DNA from 3 places in the Citrobacter enshiensis genome. Region 2 is predicted to be linked to each of the others. Evidence: predicted binding sites of a transcription regulator. Region 2 holds the regulator's gene; each other region holds the start of a gene.
What was found. The regulator Fur, encoded in region 2, represses iron uptake genes when iron is present. The targets are predictions, from matches to a motif close to ATAATAATGAGAACNACTATCAA.

Region 1 (4,280 bases), 2.0 Mb from region 2:
ACTGCACCTCGACATCATCGTTGACCGTATGAAGCGTGAATTCAACGTTGAAGCGAACGTCGGTAAACCTCAGGTTGCTTACCGCGAAGCGATTCGTGCGAAAGTTACCGATATCGAAGGTAAACACGCGAAACAGTCTGGTGGTCGTGGTCAGTATGGTCACGTCGTTATCGACATGTATCCGCTGGAGCCGGGCTCTAACCCGAAAGGTTACGAGTTCATCAACGACATTAAAGGTGGTGTAATTCCTGGCGAATACATCCCTGCCGTTGATAAAGGCATCCAGGAGCAGTTGAAGTCTGGTCCGCTGGCTGGTTACCCGGTAGTAGACATGGGTGTTCGTCTGCACTTCGGTTCTTACCATGACGTTGACTCCTCTGAACTGGCGTTTAAACTGGCTGCTTCTATCGCCTTTAAAGAAGGCTTTAAGAGAGCAAAACCTGTTCTGCTTGAGCCGATCATGAAGGTTGAAGTAGAGACTCCGGAAGAGAACACTGGTGATGTTATCGGTGACTTGAGCCGTCGTCGCGGTATGCTGCGCGGTCAGGAATCTGAAGTAACAGGCGTTAAGATCCACGCTGAAGTTCCGCTGTCTGAAATGTTCGGATATGCAACTCAGCTGCGTTCTCTGACCAAAGGTCGTGCATCATACACGATGGAATTCCTGAAGTATGATGATGCGCCGAACAACGTTGCTCAGGCCGTAATCGAAGCCCGTGGTAAATAAGCCCCGGGGTTAAAACCTAAGTCCCGTGCTCTCTCCTGAAGGGGAGAGCACTATAGTAAGGAATATAGCCGTGTCTAAAGAAAAATTTGAACGTACAAAACCGCACGTTAACGTTGGTACTATCGGCCACGTCGACCACGGTAAAACTACTCTGACCGCTGCAATCACCACCGTACTGGCTAAAACCTACGGCGGTGCTGCTCGTGCATTCGACCAGATCGATAACGCACCGGAAGAAAAAGCTCGTGGTATCACCATCAACACTTCTCACGTTGAATATGACACCCCGACTCGCCACTACGCACACGTAGACTGCCCGGGCCACGCCGACTATGTTAAAAACATGATCACTGGTGCTGCGCAGATGGACGGCGCGATCCTGGTTCTCACGTTGAATATGACACCCCGACTCGCCACTACGCACACGTAGACTGCCCGGGCCACGCCGACTATGTTAAAAACATGATCACTGGTGCTGCGCAGATGGACGGCGCGATCCTGGTTGTTGCTGCGACTGACGGCCCGATGCCGCAGACTCGTGAGCACATCCTGCTGGGTCGTCAGGTAGGCGTTCCGTACATCATCGTGTTCCTGAACAAATGCGACATGGTTGATGACGAAGAGCTGCTGGAACTGGTAGAAATGGAAGTTCGTGAACTTCTGTCTCAGTACGATTTCCCGGGCGACGACACTCCGATCGTTCGTGGTTCTGCTCTGAAAGCGCTGGAAGGCGAAGCAGAGTGGGAAGCGAAAATCATCGAACTGGCTGGCTTCCTGGATTCTTACATCCCAGAACCAGAGCGTGCGATTGACAAGCCGTTCCTGCTGCCTATCGAAGACGTATTCTCCATCTCCGGTCGTGGTACCGTTGTTACCGGTCGTGTAGAGCGCGGTATCGTTCTTACATCCCAGAACCAGAGCGTGCGATTGACAAGCCGTTCCTGCTGCCTATCGAAGACGTATTCTCCATCTCCGGTCGTGGTACCGTTGTTACCGGTCGTGTAGAGCGCGGTATCGTTAAAGTTGGTGAAGAAGTTGAAATCGTTGGTATCAAAGAGACTGCCAAGTCTACCTGTACTGGCGTTGAAATGTTCCGCAAACTGCTGGACGAAGGCCGTGCTGGTGAGAACGTTGGTGTTCTGCTGCGTGGTATCAAACGTGAAGAAATCGAACGTGGTCAGGTACTGGCTAAGCCGGGTTCTATCAAGCCGCACACCAAGTTCGAATCTGAAGTTTATATCCTGTCCAAAGATGAAGGCGGCCGTCATACTCCGTTCTTCAAAGGCTACCGTCCGCAGTTCTACTTCCGTACTACTGACGTGACTGGTACCATCGAACTGCCGGAAGGCGTAGAGATGGTAATGCCGGGCGACAACATCAAAATGGTTGTTACCCTGATTCACCCGATCGCGATGGACGACGGTCTGCGTTTCGCAATCCGTGAAGGCGGCCGTACCGTTGGCGCGGGCGTTGTTGCTAAAGTAATGAGCTAATTATTTAATAATTAGTTTTGAGCTTAAAAAGGGCGCTACGGCGCCCTTTTTGCTGCCTGACATTTAATCTTGTCATATTTATTCGCATTTTTTATTGCTCTCCGGCTGCGTCTATATATTTGTGCTATTGTAATCATAACTATTCTCATTTACACTTTGCGCAGAAATTGAACGGGAGCGATCATGTACGTTTGTTTGTGTAATGGTGTCAGTGATAAAAAAATCCGTCAGGCGGTACGTCAGTTTCATCCACAATCTTTTCAACAATTGCGTAAGTTTATTGCTATTGGAAATCAATGTGGTAAGTGTGTTCGGGCTGCTCGTGAAGTGATGCAGGACGAATTGACACAGATACCGGAATTTAAAGAGATCGCCTGAGTCACATTCTTTTTTTTGACATCCCTGTAGCCCCATCTACTCTTCAAAGAGTGGAAGCGGAGGGACTATAAAATGAAAGGTGATGTTAAAATCATAAGTTATCTCAATAAACTATTGGGTAATGAGCTTGTCGCGATCAACCAGTATTTTCTCCATGCTCGTATGTTTAAAAATTGGGGCCTGATTCGCCTCAATGATGTCGAATACCATGAATCCATTGATGAGATGAAACACGCTGATAAGTACATTGAGCGTATCTTGTTTTTGGAGGGCATTCCAAATTTGCAGGATCTCGGCAAGTTAGGCATTGGTGAAGATGTCGAAGAAATGCTGCAATCCGACCTTCGGCTGGAGCTTGAAGGCGCGAAGGATCTACGTGAAGCTATCGCTTACGCAGATACCGTTCATGATTATGTCAGCAGGGATATGATGATTGAAATTCTTGCAGATGAAGAAGGGCATATCGACTGGCTGGAAACAGAGCTGGATTTAATTTCGAAACTTGGATTGCAAAACTACCTGCAATCACAAATTAAAGTCGCAGACTAACTATCGGCATCAGTGTTTCCCATCCCATGATAAAACCCGCAGCCGCCATATATGGCCCAAAAGGCAGCGGGTTTTTTAATACAGCCTTACCATCCCTGAAGAGATCCATCCCCACTGCGGCGCAGGCCAAAAACGCGGCAATAAACACCAGCATGGGTAATGACTGCCATTCATGCCAGGCGCCCAGGGCGGCAAGAAACTTCACATCACCATAGCCCAATCCTTCTTGTCGGCGAGCCAGACGATAACCCCAGTAGAGAAGGGCGAACAGGACATAGCCAGCGACGGCTCCCCATAGGGCATCGGGCAAGCGTGCGGGCAGGAAAAGCTGATGATAAATGAGACCGCTCCAAAGTAGAGGGCAGGTTAATCGATCGGGTAAAAAACCCGTTCGCAAATCGGTGACCCACAGACGTCCTGATAAAAAAAGGTATGTGAGCAGAAAAGGGAGAGCAGAGTACATGGATAACTCCTGCGTAGACAGTGAGACCACCTTAGCGGCGGTAACTTTTCACGCAATGTCGTATCTGCTGCTTTGTCTCCTCCGTTCCGCAGAAAAAATGAAATGCGGAGTTCTTACAGACAGGATGGAATGGCGCCCGCATTGCCGAAAAATGATTAATATCTACGCGGCGCTTGCGTAAGACTGAGATTTACGTATAATGCGCGGGCTTGTCTAATATTGACAGCGGTTCGATATGAGCCACCGGTACTGCGAAAGCAATACCAGACAATGTTCCCAATCGGGGAACTCTGTAAGAACGGTTACACTCTCCCATCAATCGTAATGGGTTTGAGGAGTAACTATTTCGTCTATAAAATAATTGGAGCTCTGGTCTCATGCAGAACCAAAGAATCCGTATCCGTTTGAAAGCGTTTGATCATCGTCTGATCGATCAATCAACCGCGGAAATCGTCGAGACTGCTAAGCGCACTGGTGCGCAAGTTCGTGGTCCGATCCCGCTGCCGACCCGCAAAGAGCGCTTTACCGTTCTGATCTCCCCGCACGTTAACAAAGATGCGCGTGATCAGTACGAAATTCGCACTCACAAGCGTCTGGTTGACATCGTTGAGCCAACTGAAAAAACCGTTGATGCTCTGATGCGTCTGGACCTGGCTGCCGGTGTAGACGT
Region 2 (4,280 bases):
CAACGATAGCGGGTTGCGCTGTGCGCACCTCTTTCGCCGCCGGAGTGACAGGCTGTGATGCGGCGGAAAATTTCAACATACGCCGTAAAATGTCGGATGCGCTCTCGCCGATATGCTTGGTGTGGCTGGCAATATAGCTATAGAGTTCATCATCAACTTCAATCGTTTTCATCTTAATCCAGTGCGGTGTCTTATCTGAATACAAGTCGTTGGGATTATAGGGGCAAATCCCAACAGCGGATAGCGTCAAGCCAGGCTGTCAGAAAAACTCGGAGTAAACCGTAGTTGTTGCAGCCCCGTGGCAGAATGGTCAACATAATACCCTAACCCGACAGAGCGAAAAAAAGAACTTTGCCATGAAATTGAACATCCGAGCGCAATCTGCACAAAAGCTGCACAATAATTCTCCCATCGTCCTTGTTCACGGCTTGTTTGGTAGCCTTGATAACCTCGGCATACTGGCGCGCGATCTTGTAGAGGATCACGACATCATCCAGGTTGATATGCGTAACCACGGTCTTTCTCCCCGCTCAGCGGAGATGAATTACCCGGCGATGGCGCAGGATCTGCTGGATACCCTGGACGCTGCGAATATCGAAAAAGCCACCTTCATTGGTCACTCAATGGGCGGAAAAGCCGTCATGGCGCTGACCGCACTGGCGCCGGATCGTATTGATCAACTGGTGGCGATTGATATTGCGCCGGTTGATTATCACGTGCGCCGCCACGATGAGATCTTTGCCGCGATCAACGCCGTGACCGAATCTGACGCGCAAACACGCCAGCAGGCGGCAGCCGTCATGCGCCAGCACCTCCAGGAAGAAGGCGTGATCCAGTTCCTGTTAAAGTCGTATGTCGATGGCGAGTGGCGCTTTAACGTGCCCGTATTGTGGGAGCAGTACCCGCATATCGTGGGGTGGGAAACCATTCCCGCCTGGGATCATCCGGCATTGTTTATCCCAGGCGGCAATTCCCCCTACGTCACCGAGGCCTATCGTCACGATTTACTGACCCAATTTCCTCAGGCCCGGGCGCATGTGATTGCGGGTGCTGGCCATTGGGTGCATGCAGAAAAACCGGATGCCGTGCTACGCGCGATACGCCGGTATCTGGCGGATAAGGCTAACTGATTAAAAACTCAGCGTCCGCGCGCGATTACGTGCGTGGACGTTGGCGTGCCTCACTCGCTGATGTATGATGGCGCGCTATCCATCCGGGCATACGCCTGGCTGATTGTTTCCCCGAAGTCACCAAAATCATGGCCAAAGAACAAACGGACCGTACGACATTAGATCTGTTCGCGCACGAGCGTCGCCCGGGACGACCCAAAACCAATCCGCTTTCGCGTGATGAACAGCTACGCATTAACAAGCGTAATCAGCTTAAACGCGACAAGGTTCGTGGGCTTAAGCGTGTCGAACTGAAGCTGAATGCTGATGCCGTGGATGCGCTGAATGAACTGGCGGAAGCACGCAATATGAGCCGCAGTGAGCTCATTGAAGAGATGCTGACAAACCAGCTTATCTCGCTGCGTGGCCAGGGGTCTGTCTGAATTTCTGCTCTAAATCATAAATCGTGTAGCACAGAGTGCAGTCCTGCGTGTTTGCTGTTTCCGCATGCCTGACTGATCTGCTATGATTGCCCTTATCCGTGGGCAATACGCCACCACCATTTCAATAAGTTTCAAGAGGTTATTTTACTCATGGCAATCACTGGCATCTTTTTCGGCAGCGACACCGGTAATACCGAAAATATCGCAAAAATGATTCAAAAACAGCTTGGTAAAGACGTTGCCGATGTTCATGACATTGCGAAAAGCAGTAAAGAAGACCTGGAAGGGTATGACATTCTGCTGTTAGGTATTCCAACCTGGTACTACGGTGAAGCACAGTGCGACTGGGATGACTTCTTCCCTACCCTCGAAGACATTGATTTCAATGGTAAACTGGTGGCTCTGTTTGGCTGCGGCGATCAGGAAGACTACGCAGAATACTTCTGCGATGCGCTGGGCACCATCCGCGACATTATCGAACCGCGCGGCGCGACCATCGTAGGTCACTGGCCAACCGCTGGCTATCACTTCGAAGCTTCCAAAGGTCTTGCTGATGACGATCATTTTGTCGGTCTGGCTATCGACGAAGACCGTCAGCCGGAACTGACCGCTGAGCGCGTTGAAAAATGGGTTAAACAGATTTCTGCCGAACTGCATCTCGACGAAATCATCAACGCCTGATTTCGTGCGGCGCAGAAACTATCTGCGCCGCATCAATAGATAAAACCAATCAAAATAATTGCTACAAATTTGTAACTTTCCTGCCCATCCCTGTACAATGTTCGGGTGTTATTCTGGTATTGCACAGTGTGATTGTAGGCAGTACCACGTTTTGATTAATAATATTTGCCCGAGGCTTGCAGTTTTCATTTAGACATGGCAGTTCTATAATGATACGCATTCTCTCAAGTGCAATTACTGTCACTTCTTTAATGAAGTGAATCGTTTAGCAACAGGACAGATTCCGCATGACTGACAACAATACCGCATTAAAGAAGGCTGGCCTGAAAGTAACGCTTCCTCGTTTAAAAATTCTGGAAGTTCTTCAGGGACCGGATAACCATCACGTCAGTGCGGAAGATTTGTATAAACGTCTGATCGACATGGGTGAAGAAATTGGTCTGGCGACCGTGTATCGCGTGCTGAACCAGTTCGATGACGCCGGTATCGTGACCCGCCACAATTTTGAAGGCGGTAAGTCCGTTTTTGAACTGACTCAACAGCATCATCATGATCATCTTATTTGCCTCGATTGTGGCAAAGTGATCGAGTTCAGCGATGATTCTATCGAAGCGCGCCAACGTGAAATTGCGACTAAGCATGGTATTCGTTTAACCAACCATAGCCTCTATCTTTACGGTCACTGCGCTGAAGGCGATTGCCGCGAAGACGAACACGCGCACGACGCAAAGTAATATGCCCCCCAAAGAGCCAACCACGCGGTTGGCTTTTTTATGCCCAAAAAAAGACCCGCTATCAAAGCAGGTCTTTTTCCCTTCCAGTGAGTACATTTACTGTACTGTGTTTTTACTGCGAATTTCTTTCCAGATTTTATCGCAATCGGCTTGTACCGCCTGACCATTGCCCGTACGTGTCGCCTGAATACATTGCTGGTAATCCAGTACCCGCACGCTTTCTTCGTTAGCAAACTGCTTATGCTGGTCTTCTTTTTTCAGCACATTTAATACGCTTTGGCAGGCTTCGATTTTTTCCGGTGAACCTTGCGCGGTGTTAATGCACGCACTGTATGCCTCTTTAAGGCGGCTATCTTCCTTGGGTGCGGGAGATTGCGCGCAGGCCACCAGCCCTGACGCCATAATGGCGATGAGTAACATTTTTTTCATATAACGGTCCTCAACGATGCGGCAGAGAAATACCCTGCCGCGACTGGCATCAGAAAATAGTGAATGGGGCGATAACCATGAACTTCACGTCACGCTCATCCTGGAAGATGTTGCCATAACCGCCGCTCCAGCTTGGGATGTTGGAGTGGTTGTCATACTCGGTGAAGTGCAGTTTAAACATGGTGCCTTTGGCACGTCCTTCTTGCATGGTATAAACCGCATCAAGACTGTAGGAGGATTCTTCGATGGTTTTGTTTTTGTCGTAGAACGCATCCGGGTTGCTCTGCCAGGTAGCCGGTTTTGCATCCCAGGCATAGACGTACGATGCTCCCAGCGCCATACCTGGCAGATTCCAGTTCTTCAGGTCATACATCGCGCCGAAGAAGACCGCTTTTTCGCCGTTGGCGTTAAAGTCGGAACGGTTATCCCACCAGACATCCAGACGACCGTTTGAGGAGGCGTAGGTCGGCGTCATACGCTGCAAGAAGTAACCCTGCTGCCCGTCCGCTTTAACCCAGGTTCCTTCCAGACGCAGATCGACCACTTCCGCCACTTTGTAACCGAAAGTCAGTGCCTGCAACCATGCAGTGCCGTCGTAGATATCGTTCACACTGCGGTCATCAACTTTATCGCGTGCGCCGTAGAACTGGTAACTGGTGGTAAACGGATTCCCACCCAGATCGAATTTGTAGCTGGCTTTGGCAAAGTACTGATCGACATAGCCCTCAGACTGACCAAAGGCAGCCTCAAGAATAAGGTCATTTTTGAAATCGTATTTTGCGCCAACGGAGTGGAGGTAATCGACTTTGGTCTTTTTATCAGCCTGGTAGAATTTATCCACTTCAATGTGCCACGGCGCTTTATACTCGTTGGCCCACATATAG
Region 3 (4,280 bases), 1.9 Mb from region 2:
TAAGGAAATCACCGGCGGTCTGGATGATACGCAACTGCGTAACCTGGAAACGCGTCTGGGGTATTTACGCGAACTGGAAGACAGACGTCAGTCGATCCTCAAATCTATTTCCGAGCAAGGCAAACTGACCGATGAGCTGGCAAATGCCATCAACGGTACGTTAAGTAAGACCGAACTCGAAGATCTCTATCTGCCTTATAAACCGAAGCGCCGTACCCGTGGGCAAATCGCCATCGAAGCAGGCCTTGAGCCGCTGGCCGACCTGCTGTGGACCGCCCCGTCTAACGACCCGGAAACAGAAGCCGCCAAATATATCGATGCCGAAAAAGGCGTGGCTGACACCAAAGCAGCGCTCGACGGAGCGCGTTACATCCTGATGGAGCGTTTTGCCGAAGATGCCGCTCTGCTGGCGAAAGTGCGTGATTATTTGTGGAAAAACGCCCACATCGTGGCGACCGTAGTGGCAGGCAAAGAGGAAGAAGGCGCGAAATTCCGCGACTATTTCGACCATCACGAACCGATCTCCTCCGTTCCGTCTCACCGCGCGCTGGCGATGTTCCGCGGTCGTAACGAAGGCGTATTACAGCTCTCACTGAATGCCGATCCGCAGTTCGATGAGCCGCCGAAAGAGAGCCACGGCGAACAGATTATCCAGGACCACCTCGGCCTGCGCCTGAACAACGCCCCGGCGGACAGCTGGCGCAAAGGTGTAGTGAGCTGGACATGGCGTATTAAAGTGCTGATGCACCTCGAAACCGAGCTGATGGGAACCGTGCGCGAGCGCGCGGAGGATGAAGCGATTAACGTCTTCGCCCGTAACCTGCACGATCTGCTGATGGCAGCGCCTGCCGGTCTGCGCGCCACCATGGGTCTCGATCCGGGTCTGCGTACCGGCGTGAAGGTCGCCGTTGTTGACGGTACCGGTAAACTGGTCGCCACCGACACCATTTACCCGCATACCGGTCAGGCAGCCAAAGCCGCCGTCGCGGTTGCCGCGCTGTGCGAAAAATACAACGTTGAGCTGGTCGCCATCGGCAACGGCACCGCATCGCGCGAAACGGAGCGTTTCTTCCTCGACGTACAGAAACAGTTCCCGAAAGTGACCGCCCAGAAGGTGATTGTCAGCGAAGCCGGCGCATCCGTTTACTCGGCTTCCGAACTGGCGGCACTGGAGTTCCCGGACCTCGACGTTTCGCTGCGCGGTGCGGTTTCTATCGCCCGACGTCTGCAAGATCCGCTGGCCGAACTGGTAAAAATCGATCCGAAATCCATCGGTGTAGGCCAGTACCAGCATGACGTCAGCCAGACTCAGCTCGCCCGTAAACTGGACGCCGTGGTCGAAGACTGCGTAAACGCCGTCGGCGTCGATCTGAACACGGCTTCCGTGCCGCTGTTAACCCGCGTGGCAGGTCTGACCCGGATGATGGCGCAAAATATCGTGAGCTGGCGCGATGAGAACGGCCAGTTCCAGAACCGCCAACAGTTGCTGAAAGTGAGCCGTCTGGGGCCAAAAGCCTTTGAACAGTGTGCGGGCTTCCTGCGTATCAACCATGGCGATAACCCGCTGGATGCTTCCACCGTTCACCCGGAAGCGTACCCCATCGTCGAACGCATTCTGGCCGCCACCGAACAGTCATTGCGCGACCTGATGGGCAACAGCAGCGAGTTGCGTAACCTGAAAGCGTCTGACTTTACTGACGAACGCTTCGGGGTGCCGACCGTCACCGATATCATCAAAGAGCTGGAAAAACCGGGTCGCGACCCGCGTCCGGAGTTTAAAACCGCTCAGTTTGCCGATGGTGTGGAGACCATGAACGATCTGCTGCCTGGCATGATCCTGGAAGGCGCAGTCACCAACGTGACTAACTTTGGCGCATTTGTGGATATCGGCGTCCATCAGGACGGTCTGGTGCATATCTCTTCCCTGTCGAACAAGTTCGTTGAAGATCCCCATACCGTGGTGAAAGCGGGCGACATCGTTAAAGTGAAGGTGCTGGAAGTAGACCTGCAACGTAAGCGTATTGCCCTGACCATGCGTCTGGACGAACAGCCAGGTGAAACTAACGCCCGTCGCAGTAGTGGCAGCAATGAACGTGCCCAGGGCAATCGCCCGGCGGCAAAAGCGGCGAAACCGCGCGGTCACGACGCTCAACCTTCCGGTAACAGCGCCATGATGGACGCGCTGGCCGCAGCGATGGGTAAAAAACGCTAACGCCGGTTTTGTTTGCGTCTTCCTGCTTCTGGCACGGCTCTCGTGCCAGAAGCAGCATTCCGTTTTTCTCAGATTCTCAACGTTTCGCCCCTTTCTTCCCGACAAGCAAATCCATTTACGGTTTAACAATTAACGTCTGCAGAATGAATCTGTTAATTAATTTCATCAGGTGAGGATGACACTATTAATTATCACATCGTTAACATATAAAACGTTAATTAAACATTAAGAGGGTTAATTATTGCCGAAGGGCATTACCTGTCCGTAAGGGGAATAAATGTTGAGCCATATCAAGATTGGTTCAATTTATTATACAAAACCACATTCGGTCACATTTTAAGTATTGATGATAGAAACCATTCTCATTATCATTGTACTGTTGATTATTTAATCTTTCCTTCGTTGGCTAATCATCTGGTCTCATGCCCTCCGCTTTAGCGCACCGCATGAGGTAAACATCCAGTTAGCGAGAAACAAAGTAGGCCCCTATGCAATTCACTCCAGACACTGCGTGGAAAATTACCGGCTTTGCCCGTGAAATCAGTCCGGCGTACCGTCAAAAACTGCTTTCCCTCGGCATGCTGCCCGGCTCCTCTTTTAATGTGGTGCGCGTTGCGCCCTTAGGCGACCCTATTCATATCGAAACGCGTCGTGTTAGCCTGGTATTGCGTAAAAAAGATCTGGCCTTATTAGAAGTGGAAGCGGTTTCCTGTTAATACAGTGAGTCTATAAAAATGAAAAAATTAACCATTGGTTTAATTGGCAATCCAAATTCCGGCAAGACAACCTTATTTAACCAGCTCACCGGTGCGCGTCAGCGCGTGGGCAACTGGGCTGGCGTTACCGTCGAACGTAAAGAGGGTCAGTTCGCCACGACCGATAACCAGGTCACGCTGGTCGATTTACCCGGCACCTATTCGCTGACCACCATTTCGTCGCAAACCTCGCTTGATGAGCAAATTGCTTGCCATTACATTCTGAGCGGCGACGCTGACCTGCTGATCAACGTGGTCGATGCCTCTAACCTTGAGCGTAACCTCTACCTGACGTTACAACTGCTTGAATTAGGCATTCCCTGCATTGTCGCACTCAACATGCTGGATATTGCTGAAAAACAGCAGATCCGTATTGATATTGATGCCCTTTCCGCACGCCTTGGCTGTCCGGTCGTACCGCTGGTTTCCACGCGGGGTCGCGGGATTGAAGCGCTGAAATTAGCCATCGACCGCCATCAGGCAAATGACAGCGTTGAGCTGGTGCATTATGCCCAACCGCTGTTACGTGAAGCCCATTCGCTGGCTGATGCGATGTCCCCGGATATGCCGTTGCAACAGCGCCGCTGGCTCGGTCTGCAGATGCTGGAAGGTGATATCTATAGCCGCGCGTATGCCGGTGACGCCGCGCAACGTCTTGACGCCTCAATAACTCGCTTAAGCGAAACGATGGAAGACCCGGCGCTGCACATCGCCGACGCGCGTTACCAGTGTATCGCCGCCATCTGCGACGTGGTGAGCAATACGCTGACCGCCGAACCCAGCCGTTTCACCACGGCGGTGGATAAAATCATCCTTAACCGCTTCCTCGGCCTGCCGATTTTCCTGTTCGTCATGTACCTGATGTTCCTGCTTGCCATTAACATCGGTGGTGCTTTACAGCCGCTGTTTGACGTCGGCTCGGTCGCACTGTTTGTGCATGGTATCCAGTGGATTGGCTACACCCTTCACTTCCCGGAGTGGTTAACTATTTTCCTGGCCCAGGGCCTTGGCGGTGGGATCAACACCGTTCTGCCGCTGGTGCCGCAGATCGGGATGATGTACTTGTTCCTCTCGTTCCTTGAAGACTCCGGTTACATGGCGCGCGCAGCGTTTGTGATGGACCGGTTGATGCAAGCGCTGGGGCTACCGGGTAAGTCATTTGTACCGCTGATTGTGGGCTTTGGTTGCAACGTACCCTCGGTGATGGGCGCGCGTACCCTGGATGCGCCGCGTGAACGCCTGATGACCATCATGATGGCGCCGTTTATGTCCTGCGGCGCACGTCTGGCGATTTTTGCGGTCTTTGCCGCCGC

Region 1: a site for Fur is predicted at 2,347-2,369, ahead of bfd (bacterioferritin-associated ferredoxin). Genes of this name have one in related genera too.
Region 3: a site for Fur is predicted at 2,562-2,584, ahead of feoA (ferrous iron transporter A). Genes of this name have one in related genera too.

The regions. Positions count from the first base shown of each region.
Region 1 is NZ_CP119862.1:387,847-392,126, forward strand. It holds gene fusA (elongation factor G) at 1-727, shown strand, start outside; partial or broken gene P2W74_RS01765 (GTP-binding protein) at 798-1,100, shown strand; partial or broken gene P2W74_RS01770 (GTP-binding protein) at 1,172-1,612, shown strand; partial or broken gene P2W74_RS01775 (EF-Tu C-terminal domain-related protein) at 1,627-2,220, shown strand; gene bfd (bacterioferritin-associated ferredoxin) at 2,404-2,598, shown strand; gene bfr (bacterioferritin) at 2,671-3,147, shown strand; gene P2W74_RS01790 (prepilin peptidase) at 3,131-3,610, opposite strand; gene rpsJ (30S ribosomal protein S10) at 3,988-4,280, shown strand, end outside.
Region 2 is NZ_CP119862.1:3,351,257-3,355,536, forward strand. It holds gene seqA (replication initiation negative regulator SeqA) at 1-172, opposite strand, end outside; gene ybfF (esterase) at 357-1,130, shown strand; gene ybfE (LexA regulated protein) at 1,259-1,552, shown strand; gene fldA (flavodoxin FldA) at 1,703-2,233, shown strand; gene fur (ferric iron uptake transcriptional regulator) at 2,521-2,967, shown strand; gene P2W74_RS16145 (ChiQ/YbfN family lipoprotein) at 3,064-3,396, opposite strand; gene chiP (chitoporin ChiP) at 3,446-4,280, opposite strand, start outside.
Region 3 is NZ_CP119862.1:322,182-326,461, reverse strand. It holds gene P2W74_RS01445 (Tex family protein) at 1-2,212, shown strand, start outside; gene feoA (ferrous iron transporter A) at 2,701-2,928, shown strand; gene feoB (Fe(2+) transporter permease subunit FeoB) at 2,947-4,280, shown strand, end outside.